2 regions of the Pseudomonas sp. RA_35y_Pfl2_P32 genome follow, and region 2 is predicted to be linked to the other one. Evidence: predicted binding sites of a transcription regulator. Region 2 holds the regulator's gene; the other holds the start of a gene.
The links. Region 2 encodes sigma-54, which starts transcription at its own class of promoters, with help from an activator protein. Its sites were predicted from a motif close to ANTGGCATNNANNTTGCTNT; they were not measured.
Positions count from the first base shown of each region.

Region 1: AACY45_RS06850 (CmpA/NrtA family ABC transporter substrate-binding protein) is a predicted target of sigma-54. The motif match lies at 2,018-2,037, and genes of this name have one in related genera.

Region 1 is NZ_CAXAQF010000005.1:152,731-160,043, forward strand. Features, by position in the region: gene rlmKL (bifunctional 23S rRNA (guanine(2069)-N(7))-methyltransferase RlmK/23S rRNA (guanine(2445)-N(2))-methyltransferase RlmL) at 1-19, opposite strand, end outside; gene rmf (ribosome modulation factor) at 566-781, shown strand; gene AACY45_RS06845 (quinone-dependent dihydroorotate dehydrogenase) at 905-1,924, opposite strand; gene AACY45_RS06850 (CmpA/NrtA family ABC transporter substrate-binding protein) at 2,157-3,368, shown strand; gene AACY45_RS06855 (ANTAR domain-containing response regulator) at 3,384-3,959, shown strand; gene AACY45_RS06860 (nitrate/nitrite transporter) at 4,232-5,443, shown strand; gene AACY45_RS06865 (bifunctional protein-serine/threonine kinase/phosphatase) at 5,451-7,121, shown strand.
Region 2 is NZ_CAXAQF010000010.1:165,522-172,834, reverse strand. Features, by position in the region: gene AACY45_RS12410 (class II fumarate hydratase) at 1-736, shown strand, start outside; gene AACY45_RS12405 (hypothetical protein) at 764-1,201, shown strand; gene AACY45_RS12400 (superoxide dismutase) at 1,203-1,814, shown strand; gene AACY45_RS12395 (ZIP family metal transporter) at 1,846-2,742, shown strand; gene AACY45_RS12390 (HPr family phosphocarrier protein) at 2,790-3,062, opposite strand; gene rapZ (RNase adapter RapZ) at 3,078-3,935, opposite strand; gene ptsN (PTS IIA-like nitrogen regulatory protein PtsN) at 3,938-4,402, opposite strand; gene hpf (ribosome hibernation-promoting factor, HPF/YfiA family) at 4,415-4,723, opposite strand; gene AACY45_RS12370 (RNA polymerase factor sigma-54) at 4,830-6,323, opposite strand; gene lptB (LPS export ABC transporter ATP-binding protein) at 6,506-7,231, opposite strand; gene lptA (lipopolysaccharide transport periplasmic protein LptA) at 7,231-7,313, opposite strand, start outside.

The DNA.
Region 1 (7,313 bases), on a different contig from region 2:
GTTCGTAACGATCCGACATGGGAGTTCCAGGGCCTTTAGCGATAAGTGAACGGGCAACGCATTGACCGCTCGGTTTTCAATCAAGCGCTTTTCTAAAAGAGCGCTCGCGTGGCACGAAGGTGTGCCGTCCCACCCTGGCGGCTGTTCCAGCCAACCGGCTGGAATGAGCTTAGATGCCCGGGCAGATAAAAGATTCGATGCAATAAAATGTCATAACTCGACCCTTCGTCGAATAGTAACCGAGTGCATCGGTTGGACATGACACGGGAAGCATTCGCCTCATCATTCTTTGAGAGCCTGATCATAGCGGGGTTTGGCCAACCACCCGGCAAAACCCGTGTTGTTTCTTATGGCCTTAACATCTTTATCGTTACGTCCTTATGACAAAACGATCATTCCCTCGATGTGACGCATTGGTTAGAACTCAACTCAGGTTGACGCCGCAACGACGTCAACACCTTGGCTCGCCACGCCGGCAGCGAGCCGCCATTGGCAGAGCGTTTTCTGCCTGACCTCGATAGAGGTCGACGCGACACATACAGTCAACAAGTGAGGGCAACACCCTATGAGAAGACTTAAGCGTGATCCGTTGGAAAGAGCATTTTTGCGCGGATATCAATATGGCGTTGGTGGCAAATCCCGTGAGCTTTGCCCATTTACTCTACCGTCGGTACGCCAAGCCTGGATTAACGGCTGGCGAGAAGGACGCGGCGACAACTGGGACGGTATGACCGGCACTGCGGGAATCCACAGACTCAACGAACTTCACGCCGTCGGCTAAACGGGGCACACATTCCGACACGACAACTTGATTACGTAACGACTTAACCATGCACGTCCTCTCCGGACGGCGGGCTTCGGCCCAGGGGCCCCCTTGAGGGGCCCTTTTTTATGGCTGTCTGTATTAGCGCAGGGCGGCGATGGCGTCGACCGATTCACGGATCAGCGCCGGGCCCTTGTAGATGAAGCCCGAATAGATCTGCACCAGGCTGGCACCCGCGGCGATTTTCTCAGCAGCGTGCCGTCCTTCGGTAATCCCGCCCGCCGCGATGATCGGCAAGCGCCCCGCCAGTTCCGCCGCCAGCACCTTGACCGTATGGGTGCTCTTCTCACGCACCGGGGCGCCCGACAAGCCGCCCATCTCGTCACCGTGCTCCATGCCTTCGACGCCCACCCGGCTCAGGGTGGTGTTGGTGGCGATGACCGCGTCCATGCCGGTTTCAATCAGCGCCTGCGCCACCTGGACGGTCTCTTCGTCCGTCATGTCCGGGGCGATCTTGATCGCCAGGGGCACATGCTTGCCATGGCGCAGGACCAGTTCGGCGCGGCGCGTGGCCAGGTCGGCCAGCAGTTGCTTGAGCGAATCACCGAACTGCAGGCTGCGCAGGCCCGGGGTGTTCGGCGAACTGACATTGACCGTGACATAGCTGGCGTGGGCGTAGACCTTGTCCAGGCAGATCAGGTAGTCGTCGACTGCGCGCTCGACCGGCGTATCGAAGTTCTTGCCGATGTTGATCCCCAGCACGCCCTTGTACTTGGCCGCGGCAACGCGGGCCAGCAAGTGATCGACGCCGAGGTTGTTGAACCCCATGCGGTTGATGATCGCCTCGGCTTGCGGCAAGCGAAAAATCCGTGGCTTGGGATTGCCCGGTTGTGGGCGCGGGGTGATGGTGCCGATTTCGACGAAACCAAAACCGAGCTGGGCAAAACCGTCGATGGCCGCGCCGTTCTTGTCCAGGCCTGCCGCCAGGCCGACCGGGTTGGGGAAGTCCAGGCCCATGACAGTCACCGGCACGTGGGCCGGCGCCTTGCACAGCAACCCGTTCAGGCCCAGGCGCCCGCCCGCACCAATCAAGTCCAGGGACAGATCGTGGGAGGTTTCCGGGGAGAGTTTGAACAGCAGTTGGCGGGCCAGGGTATACATGGGTGGGCTTGACTCGAGTCGGCGGCGAAATAAGGCGGCGATTATAGCCGGGCATCGGGGTCGCAGGCGAGGCACATGTACAAATCCCTCGGCAATGGCATATGCCTTGCACCGTGAACCCTATCCGTACTCATGCCAGCGCCGGGATGAGTCGAAAGACCATGGCGTCGTCATCCGACTTTGCTTGCACAGCGGTCCGGGGCGACGCTTTTTTTTGCAAGGTGCACTCTCGATGAACGAACCATCAGTCGGCCCACTGGCCTGGGTCAATGGCAGCGATGCGCCGGAAAAGACCTCAATCAACCTGGGCTTCATGGCCCTGAGCGATTGCGCCTCGGTGGTGGTCGCCGCCACCCAGGGCTTTGCCCAGCCCTACGGCCTGACCCTGAACCTCAAGCGCCAAACGTCCTGGGCCAACCTGCGGGACAAGTTGGTCAGCGGCGAACTGGATGCCGCCCATAGCCTTTATGGCCTGGTGTACGCGGTGCACCTGGGCATTGGCGGCGTGGCCGCCACCGACATGGCCGTGCTCATGGGCCTGAACCACAACGGGCAGAGCATCAACCTTTCCCACGGTCTGCAAAGCCTGGGCGTGACCAGTCCTGAGGCACTGGATCGGCACGTGCACCAAAGTCGCCCAAAACTCACCTTCGCCCAGACCTTCCCCACCGGCACCCACGCCATGTGGTTGTACTACTGGCTGGCCAGCCAGGGCATTCATCCGCTGCGCGATGTCACCAGCGTGGTGGTGCCACCGCCGCAAATGGTCGCGCACTTGCAGGCCGGGCGCATTGACGGGTTTTGCGCGGGCGAACCCTGGAGCGCCAGCGCGGTGCAGCAGAACCTCGGCTTTACCCTGGCGACGAGCCAGGCCATCTGGCCCGACCACCCGGAAAAAGTCCTCGCCTGCACCCGCGCCTTCATCGAGCAATACCCCAATACCGCCCGAGCGCTGGTGATGGCGATCCTGGAAGCCAGCCGGTTCATCGAGCAAAGCCCGGAAAACCGCCGCAGCACCGCACAGTTGCTCAGCGCCGCCGACTACCTCGATACCCCCGTGGACAACATCGAGCCACGCTTGCTCGGCGACTACGCCGACGGTCTCGGCAACCGCTGGCAGGACCCACATGCGCTGCGTTTTCACGGCCATGGCGAGGTGAACATGCCCTACTTGAGCGACGGCATGTGGTTCATGACCCAGTTCCGCCGCTGGGGCTTGCTGCGCGACGACCCGGATTACCTGGGCGTGGCCCGCCAGGTCCAGCAACTGGGCCTGTACCGCGACGCGGCCGGGGCCTTGGGCATAACCGCGGACAGCCATGAGATGCGCCGCAGCCAATTGATCGACGGCAAGATCTGGGACGGTGCGGACCCGGCGGCCTATGCCCGCAGTTTCACCCTGCACGCCATGACCGACACCCCCGCCCTGCGCGCCCAACCCTGACAGGAGAGCATGAGCATGTTGCGAATCCTGCTGATCAATGACACCGCAAAAAAAGTCGGACGCCTGAAGACCGCCCTGACCGAAGCCGGGTTTGAGGTGATCGACGAATCGGGCCTGACCATCGACCTGCCCGCGCGCGTCGAAACGGTGCGCCCGGACGTGATCCTGATCGATACCGAGTCACCCAGCCGCGATGTGCTGGAACAAGTGGTGCTGGTGAGCCGCGACCAGCCACGGCCGATCGTGATGTTCACCGACGAACACGACCCGGGCGTGATGCGCCAGGCGATCAAGTCTGGCGTCAGCGCCTACATCGTCGAAGGCATCCATGCCGCCCGCCTGCAGCCAATCCTCGATGTGGCCATGGCGCGCTTTGAAAGCGACCAGGCCCTGCGCGCCCAACTGTTTGCCCGGGACCAGCAACTGGCCGAGCGCAAGCGCATCGAATTGGCCAAGGGCCTGCTGATGAAAATGAAGGCCTGCAACGAAGAACAGGCCTACACCCTGATGCGCCGCCAGGCCATGAGCCGTCAACAGAAGCTGATCCAGGTGGCCGAGCAGATCATTGCCATGAGTGAGTTGCTGGAGTGAACGCTGCGTTGAATCACGTTTTGCGCGGCATCGTTGGCGACCCTCGCGGTTGCTCTTGTTGGCACAGATATCGCTAAGTAATCCACACAGGTAACCAACGGCGGTTGCCCCACCCACGACAACGACGTCGCACACCCCTTTCGCGCAAGCGCAGCGGGTTGCGGCGTTTTTTCGTTTTGGCCCCACAGCCCGGGGCCGGTGGTGCGGCCGTCGCGGCGCGCCACCGCCAAGCTCACGACTCCCTTCGAGACTCTTAACCGCTGAGGTGCGCGATGAATTCAAGCTTCTGGAAATCCGGCCATACCCCGACCCTGTTCTCGGCATTCCTGTATTTCGACCTGAGCTTCATGGTCTGGTACCTGCTGGGACCACTGGCCGTGCAAATTGCCGCCGACCTGCACCTGACCACCCAACAGCGCGGGTTGATGGTAGCCACGCCGATCCTCGCCGGGGCCTTGCTGCGTTTTGTCATGGGCCTGCTCGCTGACCGCCTGTCGCCCAAGACCGCCGGCCTGATTGGCCAGGTCATCGTCATCTGCGCGCTGTTCGGCGCCTGGAAGCTGGGCATCCACAGCTACGAGCAAGCCCTGCTGCTGGGGGTGTTCCTGGGCATGGCCGGGGCCTCGTTTGCCGTCGCCCTGCCCCTGGCCTCGCAGTGGTACCCGCCGCAGCACCAGGGCAAGGCCATGGGCATCGCCGGTGCGGGCAACTCGGGCACCGTGCTCGCGGCGCTGATCGCGCCGGTGCTGGCAGCCGCGTTTGGCTGGAGCAACGTGTTCGGCTTCGCCCTGATCCCGCTGATCCTGACCCTGATCGTCTTCGCCTGGCTGGCGAAAAACGCGCCGCAACGGCCCAAGGCCAAATCCATGAGCGATTACTTCAAGGCCCTGGGTGATCGCGACAGCTGGTGGTTCATGTTCTTCTACTGCGTGACCTTTGGCGGCTTCATCGGCCTGGCCAGCGCCCTGCCCGGCTACTTCAACGACCAGTACGGCCTGAGCCCGGTGACGGCCGGCTACTACACCGCCGCCTGCGTGTTTGGCGGCAGCCTGATGCGCCCACTGGGCGGCGCCCTGGCCGATCGCTTCGGCGGGATTCGCACCCTGCTGCTGATGTACGGCGTCGCGGTCGTGTGCATTGCCGCCGTCGGCTTCAACCTGCCCAACTCCTATGCGGCACTGGCGCTGTTCGTCTGCACCATGCTGGGCCTTGGCGCCGGCAATGGCGCGGTGTTCCAGTTGGTGCCCCAGCGTTTTCGCCGGGAAATCGGCGTAATGACTGGGTTGATCGGCATGGCGGGCGGGATCGGCGGGTTTGCCCTCGCCGCCGGCATGGGCGCGATCAAACAGAGCACCGGCAGTTATCAACTGGCCTTGTGGCTGTTCGCCAGCCTCGGCGTCCTGGCGTGGTTCGGCCTGCACGGGGTCAAGCGGCGCTGGAGAACCACCTGGGGCTCGGCTGCCGTGACCGCTGCGCGGGTCTGAGGCGTCGATGAGCCTGCAATTGAGCTTTGCCGAAGCCAGCGCCATCGGCCCGCGCGAGGAAAACCAGGACGCCCTGCGCCTGGTCACGCCCGCTGCAGAGCTGGCCGTGAGCAAGGGATTTCTGTTCGCCATCGCCGATGGCGTCAGCCAATGCGCCGATGGCGGGCTGGCAGCGCGCACCACCTTGCAGGCGCTGGCCCTGGACTACTACGCCACACCGCAGACCTGGGGCGTGGCGCAGTCCCTGGACCGCCTGCTGCTGGCGCAGAACCGCTGGTTGCAGGCCAACGGTGGCGGCCTGCCGCTGCTCACCACCGTGAGTGCGCTGGTGCTGCGCGGACAACGTTTCACCCTGGCCCACGTCGGCGATTGCCGGGTGTATCGCTGGCACGCCGAACAATTGCAACGCATCAGCGAGGACCACGTCTGGGAGCAACCGGGCATGCAGCATGTGCTCAAGCGCGCCCTGGGCCTGGATCAACACCTGGTGCTGGATTTTCTCGACGGCGAGTTGCGTGCCGGCGAGTGCTTCGTGCTGCTCAGCGACGGGGTCTGGGCAACGTTGGGCGACACCACGATTGCCGGGATTCTGCGCGATCAGCCGGACCTGCACAGCGCGGCCCAGACCCTGGTCAATGCCGCGCACCTGGCCGGCAGCCAGGACAACGCCAGCGCGCTGCTGGTGCGGGTCGACGCCCTTGGCGAGGCGAGCATCGGCGATGCGCTGATCCACCTGCAACAATGGCCCTTGCCGCCCCTCCTCAAACCCGGCCAGCGCTTCGAAGGCTGGCAGGTCGAGAAACTGCTGGGGCAGAGCCAGCAGTCGCTGATCTATCGCGTCCACGACAGCCAGCAGCAACCCTGGCTGCTGAAAACCTTGCCGGCGCCGTTGAACGACGACAGCCAGGCTGCCCAGGCCCTGCTGTCAGAGGAGTGGTTTCTCAAACGCGTCGCCGGGCGCAGTTTTCCCGAGGTCCATCCGGCAACCCAGCGTCAGCACCTGTACTACCTGATGCGCGAATACCCGGGGCAGACCCTTGCCCAGACCTTCGCCCAGTCCGGTCCGCTGCCGCTGGCGCAATGGCAGGCACTGGCCGAGCGCCTGTTGCGTGCGGTGGGCATGCTGCATCGACGGCAGATCCTGCACCGCGACATCAAGCCGGAAAACCTGCTGCTGAGCGAAGACGGTGAGTTGCGCCTGCTGGATTTTGGCCTGGCGTACTGCCCGGGCCTGTCCGAGGATCAAGCCAACGCACTGCCCGGCACACCGAGCTATATCGCCCCGGAAGCCTTTAACGGTGAGGCGCCGTCTGCGCAACAGGACCTGTATGCCGTCGGCGTAACCCTGTATTACCTGGCCACCGGGCATTTTCCCTACGGTGAAATCGAAGCCTTCCAGCGTCCGCGCTTCGGCCAGCCGGTGAATGCCCAGCGCTACCGCCCGGACCTGCCGGACTGGCTGGGACAAAGCCTGGAATGCGCAGTAAACGCCGACCCGGCCGAACGCTACGAAACCGCCGAGCAATGGTTGCTGATTCTGGAACACGGCGAGCGACGCAGCTTGAGCGTGCGCCCAAGACCGCTGCTGGAGCGCGAGCCGGTGAAGGTCTGGCGCACCCTGGCGTTGGTCTTGCTAATGCTTAACCTGGTGCTGCTTGCTGCCCTTGTTCGGCACTGAGCCCTGCTACCTGCCCCCTTCGGCGTCGCGCCATTGCTGTGCGCCGCGCCTTCAATCGGTGCACAAAACCCCATCTTCGCCACCCTAACACCCGGGCGGGCCCGATAAACCGCGACCACCGCCACTTGGCACAACCGCTGCATTAGCCCCTTCACCACACATACAGCCCAGCCTTCAACGACGAAGGGTGCG
Region 2 (7,313 bases):
GGCCCTGCAATCCCTCGCCCAGGGCGGCACGGCGGTGGGTACCGGGATCAATGCGCACCCGCAGTTCGCGGCACGTTTCAGTCAGCAACTGAGCACCCTGACCAACGTACCGTTCACCCCGGGCAAGGACCTGTTTGCGCTGATCGGCTCCCAGGACACTGCCGTGGCGGTGTCCGGGCAGCTCAAGGCGACCGCTGTATCGCTGATGAAGATCGCCAACGACCTGCGCTGGATGAACTCGGGCCCGTTGGCCGGTCTCGGTGAAATCGAGCTCGAAGGGTTGCAGCCGGGTTCATCGATCATGCCCGGCAAAGTCAATCCGGTGATTCCGGAGGCGACCGCGATGGTGGCCGCGCAGGTGATCGGCAATGACAGCGTGATCACGGTGGCCGGGCAGTCGGGCAACTTTGAACTGAACGTGATGCTGCCGATCATTGCCCAGAACCTGCTGAGCAGCATCGAGCTGTTGGCCAACTCCAGTCGCCTGCTGGCGGACAAGGCGATAACCAGCTTCAAGGTCAACGAGGCCAAGCTCAAGGAAGCCCTGTCGCGCAATCCGATCCTGGTCACTGCGCTCAACCCGATCATTGGTTACCAGAAGGCCGCCGAAATCGCCAAGACCGCTTACCAGCAAGGTCGCCCGGTGATCGATGTAGCCCTTGAACACACTGACCTGTCGCGAAGCCAACTGGAAGAGCTGCTCAATCCGGAAAAGCTCACCGCAGGCGGCGTGTAATCACTGTCACCGCATAGGAGGCTCACCATGGAGCATTGGAAACGCACGATCGAAAGGGCCAACCGCTGCTTCATGCTGGGCGAGTTGGTCGATGCTCGCGAAGCCTATCTGCAGGCCCTGGCCCTGGCGCAGGTGCTGTTCGCTCGTTGGGCGGACGCGGACGAAGCGGTCGCCGCCTGCGTGATCTCCCATCACAACCTTGCCGACCTGCACTTGCGCCTGAACCAGCCGGAGGAAAGCGCCGAATACCTGTGCGCCATCCATCAATTGCTGTTGCAGACCCTGCAGGACCCGCGGCAGGCGCCGGCCTTGCGTGAGGCGGCACTGCGTCAAAGCAGCAAGACCTATGTCGAGCTGCTCACGTTCATCGGCGAGTACGGCGAATATCCACGTACTCACCGCTTGCTGCACATCGACACCGCCGCGCAGCCCAATGCCGCGCGCGCTCATTATGGAGCTCATTAAAATGGCCTTTACCTTGCCGGCCCTGCCTTACGCCTACGATGCCCTGGAACCGCATATCGATGCGCAGACCATGGAGATTCACTACACCAAGCATCACCAGACCTACATCAACAACCTCAATGCCGCAGTGGAGGGTACCGAGTTTGCCGAGTGGCCGGTGGAGCGCCTGGTGGCCAGTGTCCAGCAATTGCCGGAAAAGCTGCGCGCCGCGGTGATCAATCAGGGGGGCGGGCATGCCAACCATTCATTGTTCTGGGCGGTCATGGTGCCCAACGGGGGTGGTCTGCCAGCAGGCGAGCTGGCCAAGGCGATCGATGCTCAATTGGGTGGTTTCGACCGTTTCAAGGAGGCCTTCACCAAGGCTGCGCTGAGCCGTTTCGGCAGTGGCTGGGCGTGGTTGAGTGTCACCCCGCAAAAGACCCTGGTGGTGGAAAGCAGCGGTAACCAGGACAGTCCATTGATGAGTGGCAATACGCCAATCCTCGGTCTGGATGTCTGGGAGCACGCCTATTACCTGCGCTATCAGAACCGTCGCCCGGAATACATCAATGCGTTTTACAACGTGATCCATTGGCCGGAAGTGGCGCAGCGTTACCAGGCTGCGCTGGCTTGAGCCCTCCCTATATAAAGATCTAAGGCCACTTATGGGCACTGAAACACTGACGATCAGCAGCAGTGGGCGAATGTTTCGTTATGCGCTGGGCTCGCTCCTGTTGCTGGCAGGGACTGCCTTGCTGGTCGTCCATGGCCTGGCGTGGCTTGACCTCGAACCCAAGTTGATGCGTGCCCTGCAGGGCGGGGCAATCTGCGCGCTGGGCACGGCCCTGGGCGCGGTGCCGGTGCTGGTGATCAGGCGGATGCCGGTGGCGCTCAGTGATACCTTGCTGGGATTTGGCGCCGGGGTGATGCTGGCGGCGACGGCCTTTTCGCTGATCGTGCCGGGAATCGCCGCCGCTGAAAGCCTGGGGCTGTCACCCTGGGCCGCCGGCGGCCTGATCTGCTGCGGCATCATGCTGGGGGCGTTCGGGCTGTTTGTGGTGGATCGGCAGATGTCCGGTGCTACTCCCGAGATGCTGGTGGGCACCCAGGAGCGCCCGGTCATCCCGCCCCGCATCTGGTTGTTCGTGTTCGCCATCATTGCCCACAACATTCCTGAAGGCATGGCGGTGGGAGTCTCGGCCGGTGGTGGCATGGCGGACGCAGACAGCCTGGCCATGGGCATTGCCTTGCAGGATGTGCCGGAAGGGCTGGTAATCGCGTTGGTGCTGGCCGGGGCCGGGATGTCGCGGCTCAAGGCCTTCCTGATCGGCGCCGCATCAGGGCTGGTCGAGCCTGTGTTTGCGCTGCTGTGTGCCTGGCTGGTGAGCCTGGCGGAGGTCGTCCTGCCGTTGGGCCTGGCCCTGGCCGCAGGGGCAATGCTGCTGGTGGTGACTCATGAGGTGATCCCCGAATCGCGCCGCAATGGCCACGAGAAACTCGCCAGTCTGGGCTTGCTGATCGGGTTTTGCCTGATGATGGTGATGGATACGGCGTTGGGGTAGGGGGGGGGCAGGCGTTGTGGCGTTGTGGATAGGTAGCGGCTACACGCTTATTCGCCTTCGTCGAAGTAGTTGTTGATCAGTGCCGCCAGTGCGTCCAGCGCTTCCTGTCCCTGCTCGCCTTCGGTGCTCAGGTGGATGCGGGTGCCTTTACCTGCGGCCAGCATCATCATGGCCATGATGCTCTTGCCGTCGACCATCGACTCCGGGGTGCGTCCTGCACGGATCTGGCAAGGGTACTGACCTGCTACGCCGACGAACTTGGCTGAAGCGCGGGCGTGCAGGCCCAGTTTGTTGATGATTTCAATTTCCAGAGCAGGCATCGCGGTGTGAATCCTTTAGCTAAGGTCGCGGTGGCGAACCTGGACGTTCTTCAGGGATTTTTGCAGGACCTGGCCCAGGCGTTCAGTCAGGTAGACGGAGCGGTGATGCCCGCCTGTGCAGCCTATGGCAATGGTGACGTAGGCCCGGTTACTGGCGGCAAAGCGCGGCAGCCATTTGAGCAGGTAGCTGGAGATGTCATCAAACATTTCTTCGACATCCGGCTGAGCGGCCAGGTACTCGGCAACCGGCTGGTCCAGACCGGATTGGGCGCGCAGCTCTGGCTTCCAGTAAGGATTGGGCAGGCAGCGCACATCGAATACCAGGTCGGCATCCACGGGCATGCCGCGCTTGAAGCCGAACGACTCGACCAGGAATGCCGTACCCGGCTCCGGTTGATTGAGCAGGCGCAACTTGATGGTGTCACGCAACTGGTAGAGGTTCAGATCGGTGGTGTTGAGCTTGAGGTCGGCCAGGTCGGCAATCGGCTCCAGCAGGCTGGCCTCGTCCTTGATGGCTTCGGCCAGCGAGCGCTGCGAGCTACTCAGCGGGTGGCGTCGACGGGTTTCCGAGAAGCGCTTGAGCAGGGTTTCTTCATCGGCATCGAGGAACAGCACATCACATTGGATGTGGCGGCTGCGCACTTCTTCGAGCAATTCAGGGAAGCGTGACAAATGGCTCGGCAGGTTGCGCGCATCGATCGACACGGCCACCAACGGCTGGACCAGCTCGTTGTGAATCAGGGCGCGTTCGGCCAACTCCGGCAGCAGCCCGGCGGGCAGGTTGTCGATGCAGTAGTAGCCGTTGTCCTCCAGTACATTGAGGGCCGTGCTTTTACCGGAGCCGGAGCGGCCGCTGACGATGATCAAGCGCATGATTAGTGACCGTTTTGCTCGTCCAGGACGACCTGGTACAGGGCTTCACTGCTGTTGGCGCTGCGCAGGCGGTCGCGTACTTCCTTGCGATCCAGCATGCTGGCGATCTGGCGCAGCAGCTCCAGGTGGGCATCGGTGGCGGCCTGTGGGACCAGCAGAACAAACAGCAGGTCGACTGGGGCGCCGTCGATGGCGTCGAAATCAATAGGTGCGTCCAGGTGCATCAAGGCGCTGATGGGCGACTCGCAGCCTTTGAGACGGCAGTGAGGAATGGCGATGCCGTTGCCAAAACCGGTCGAGCCGAGTTTTTCACGGGCGATCAGGCTCTCGAAGACATCTTGCATCTCCAGATCCGGGACTTCCCGGGCGATCAGGTTGGCAATTTGTTCGAGGGCGCGTTTTTTACTGCCGCCCGGCACGTTCACCAAAGAACGGCCGGGGGTCAGGATGCTTTCAAGTCGGATCATGGGATGGGGGTGTTAACGACCGGTCGCGCCCTGGAGGAGGCTCTGGGTCTTTTCCTTATGCTTTTTAAGTTGACGGTCCAGCTTGTCGGTCAGCAGGTCAATGGCGGCATACATGTCCGTATGCTCGGCATTGGCGACCACTTCTCCGCCGGGGATATGCAGCGTGGCTTCGATTTTCTGCAACAGCTTCTCGACGTTCATCGTGACTTGCACGTTGGTGATCTTGTCGAAATGCCTCTCCAACCGGTCGAGTTTTTCGCCGATGTAGGTGCGCAGAGGTTCGGTAACTTCCAGTTGGTGTCCACTGATGTTGACTTGCATACAGCTTCTCCTTCGTTGCCAGTGCATAAGGCGGCAGGCGAGTTGCCTGCCACTAGGGTGTCTGCGAAAAATTCGAAAACACCCTGGAACGCGGTGGCGTGGCCCGTTACATCAATCGCTTGCGTTCGCTCGACGGCGCGATCCCGAGGGATTCACGGTACTTGGCGACGGTACGACGGGCTACCTGAATACCTTGTGCCTCCAGTAAACCAGCGATCTTGCTGTCACTCAACGGCTTTTTCTGATTTTCCGCGGCAACCAGTTTTTTGATGATCGCGCGGATCGCCGTGGACGAGCATTCACCGCCTTCAGAGGTGCTGACGTGGCTGGAGAAAAAGTACTTCAGCTCATAGATACCGCGCGGGGTATGCATGAACTTTTGTGTGGTGACCCGGGAAATCGTCGACTCGTGCATGCCCACCGCTTCGGCGATGTCATGCAGGACCAACGGCTTCATCGCCTCGTCGCCATATTCGAGAAAGCCGCGCTGGTGCTCGACGATCTGGGTGGCGACTTTCATCAGGGTTTCATTGCGGCTTTGCAGGCTCTTGATGAACCAGCGCGCCTCCTGCAGTTGATTGCGCATGAAGGTGTTATCGGCGCTGGTGTCGGCGCGACGGACGAAACCGGCGTACTGCGGGTTGACTCGCAAGCGCGGTACCGACTCCTGGTTCAGCTCCACCAGCCAGCGCTCGTTGTCCTTGCGCACGATCACGTCGGGCACCACGTATTCGGCTTCGCTGGACTCGATCTGCGAGCCGGGGCGCGGGTTGAGGCTCTGGACCAGTTCGATCACCTGGCGCAGTTCGTCTTCCTTGAGCTTCATGCGCCGCATCAACTGGCTATAGTCGCGGCTGCCGAGCAGGTCGATGTAATCGCTGACCAGGCGCTTGGCCTCGGCCAGCCAAGGCGTCTTGGCGGGCAGTTGGCGCAATTGCAGCAACAGGCACTCGCCCAGGTTGCGGGCGCCGATGCCGGCGGGCTCGAATTGCTGGATGCGGTGCAGGACGGCTTCGATTTCGTCCAGCTCGATGTCCAGTTCCGGGTCGAATGCCTCGAGGATCTCCTCGAGGGTTTCGTCCAGGTAGCCCTGGTTGTTGATGCAGTCGATCAGGGTCACGCCGATCAGGCGATCGGTATCGGACATCGGGGCCAGGTTCAATTGCCAGAGCAGGTGGCTCTGCAGGCTTTCGCCGGCGGAGGTGCGGGTGGTGAAGTCCCACTCGTCGTCATCGTTGCTGGGCAGACTGCTGGCGCTGGTCTGGTAGACGTCTTCCCAGGCCGTATCGACCGGTAGTTCGTTGGGAATGCGCTCGTTCCATTCACCTTCCTCGAGGTTATCCACCGTGGGGGCGGTTTCCTGGTAGGAGGGTTCCTGGACGTCGGTGTTGGGTTTGTGCTCGATGTTGTCCGCCATGGGGTCGGCGTTATCGAAGTCGTCGCCTTCTTCCTGGCGTTCGAGCATTGGATTTGACTCCAAGGCTTCCTGGATTTCCTGTTGCAGGTCCAGGGTCGACAATTGGAGCAGGCGGATGGCCTGTTGCAGCTGCGGTGTCATCGTCAGCTGCTGGCCCATTCTCAAGACTAGCGATGGTTTCATGGCTGGGGCTTAACACCTTATTCGCCGGCGCACGTGCGCCATCCACTACAGGGCGCCGGGGCGCCAAACTTAAGCAAATTATATGCCTGAAACTGAAGTGTTTGCCTAGAGCGTCATGACAATAAAAATATTAAGGCTTTCATTGACAATGCGCTCTGCCAGCAGGCTAGACGCCTCGCAGCTTATAGGCGGAACTCGTGGCCCAGGTACACTTCCTTGACCAGTTCGTTGGCCAGGATGGTTTCAGCGTCACCTTCAGCGATCAGTTGACCATCGTTCACGATATAGGCGGTCTCGCAGATGTCCAGGGTTTCACGCACGTTGTGGTCCGTGATCAGCACGCCAATGCCCTTGGCCTTGAGGTGATGGATGATCTGCTTGATGTCGCCGACCGAAATCGGGTCCACGCCAGCGAAAGGTTCGTCGAGCAGGATGAATTTCGGCGCGGTAGCCAGGGCGCGGGCAATTTCCACGCGGCGTCGTTCGCCACCGGAAAGGCTCATGCCCAGGTTGTCGCGGATATGGTTGATGTGGAACTCCTGCAGCAGGCTTTCGAGTTCCTGGCGCCGACCAGCCTTGTCGAGTTCCTTGCGGGTTTCGAGGATGGCCATGATGTTGTCGGCAACCGACAGTTTGCGGAAGATCGACGCTTCTTGTGGAAGATAGCCGATACCTGCCCGCGCGCGACCGTGCATGGGCTGGTGGCTGACGTCCAGGTCGTCGATCAGTACGCGACCCTGGTCGGCCTGCACCAGGCCGACGATCATGTAGAAGCAGGTGGTCTTGCCGGCACCGTTGGGGCCAAGCAGGCCGACGATCTGGCCGCTGTCGATGGACAGGCTGACGTCACGCACGACCTGACGGCTCTTGTAGCTCTTGGCCAGGTGCTGGGCTTTCAGAGTTGCCATTACTGGGCCTTTTGCTCGTCAGTTTTCTTTTTCGGCTGGATGACCATGTCGATCCGCGGACGTTGCTCAGTGACCTTGCTGC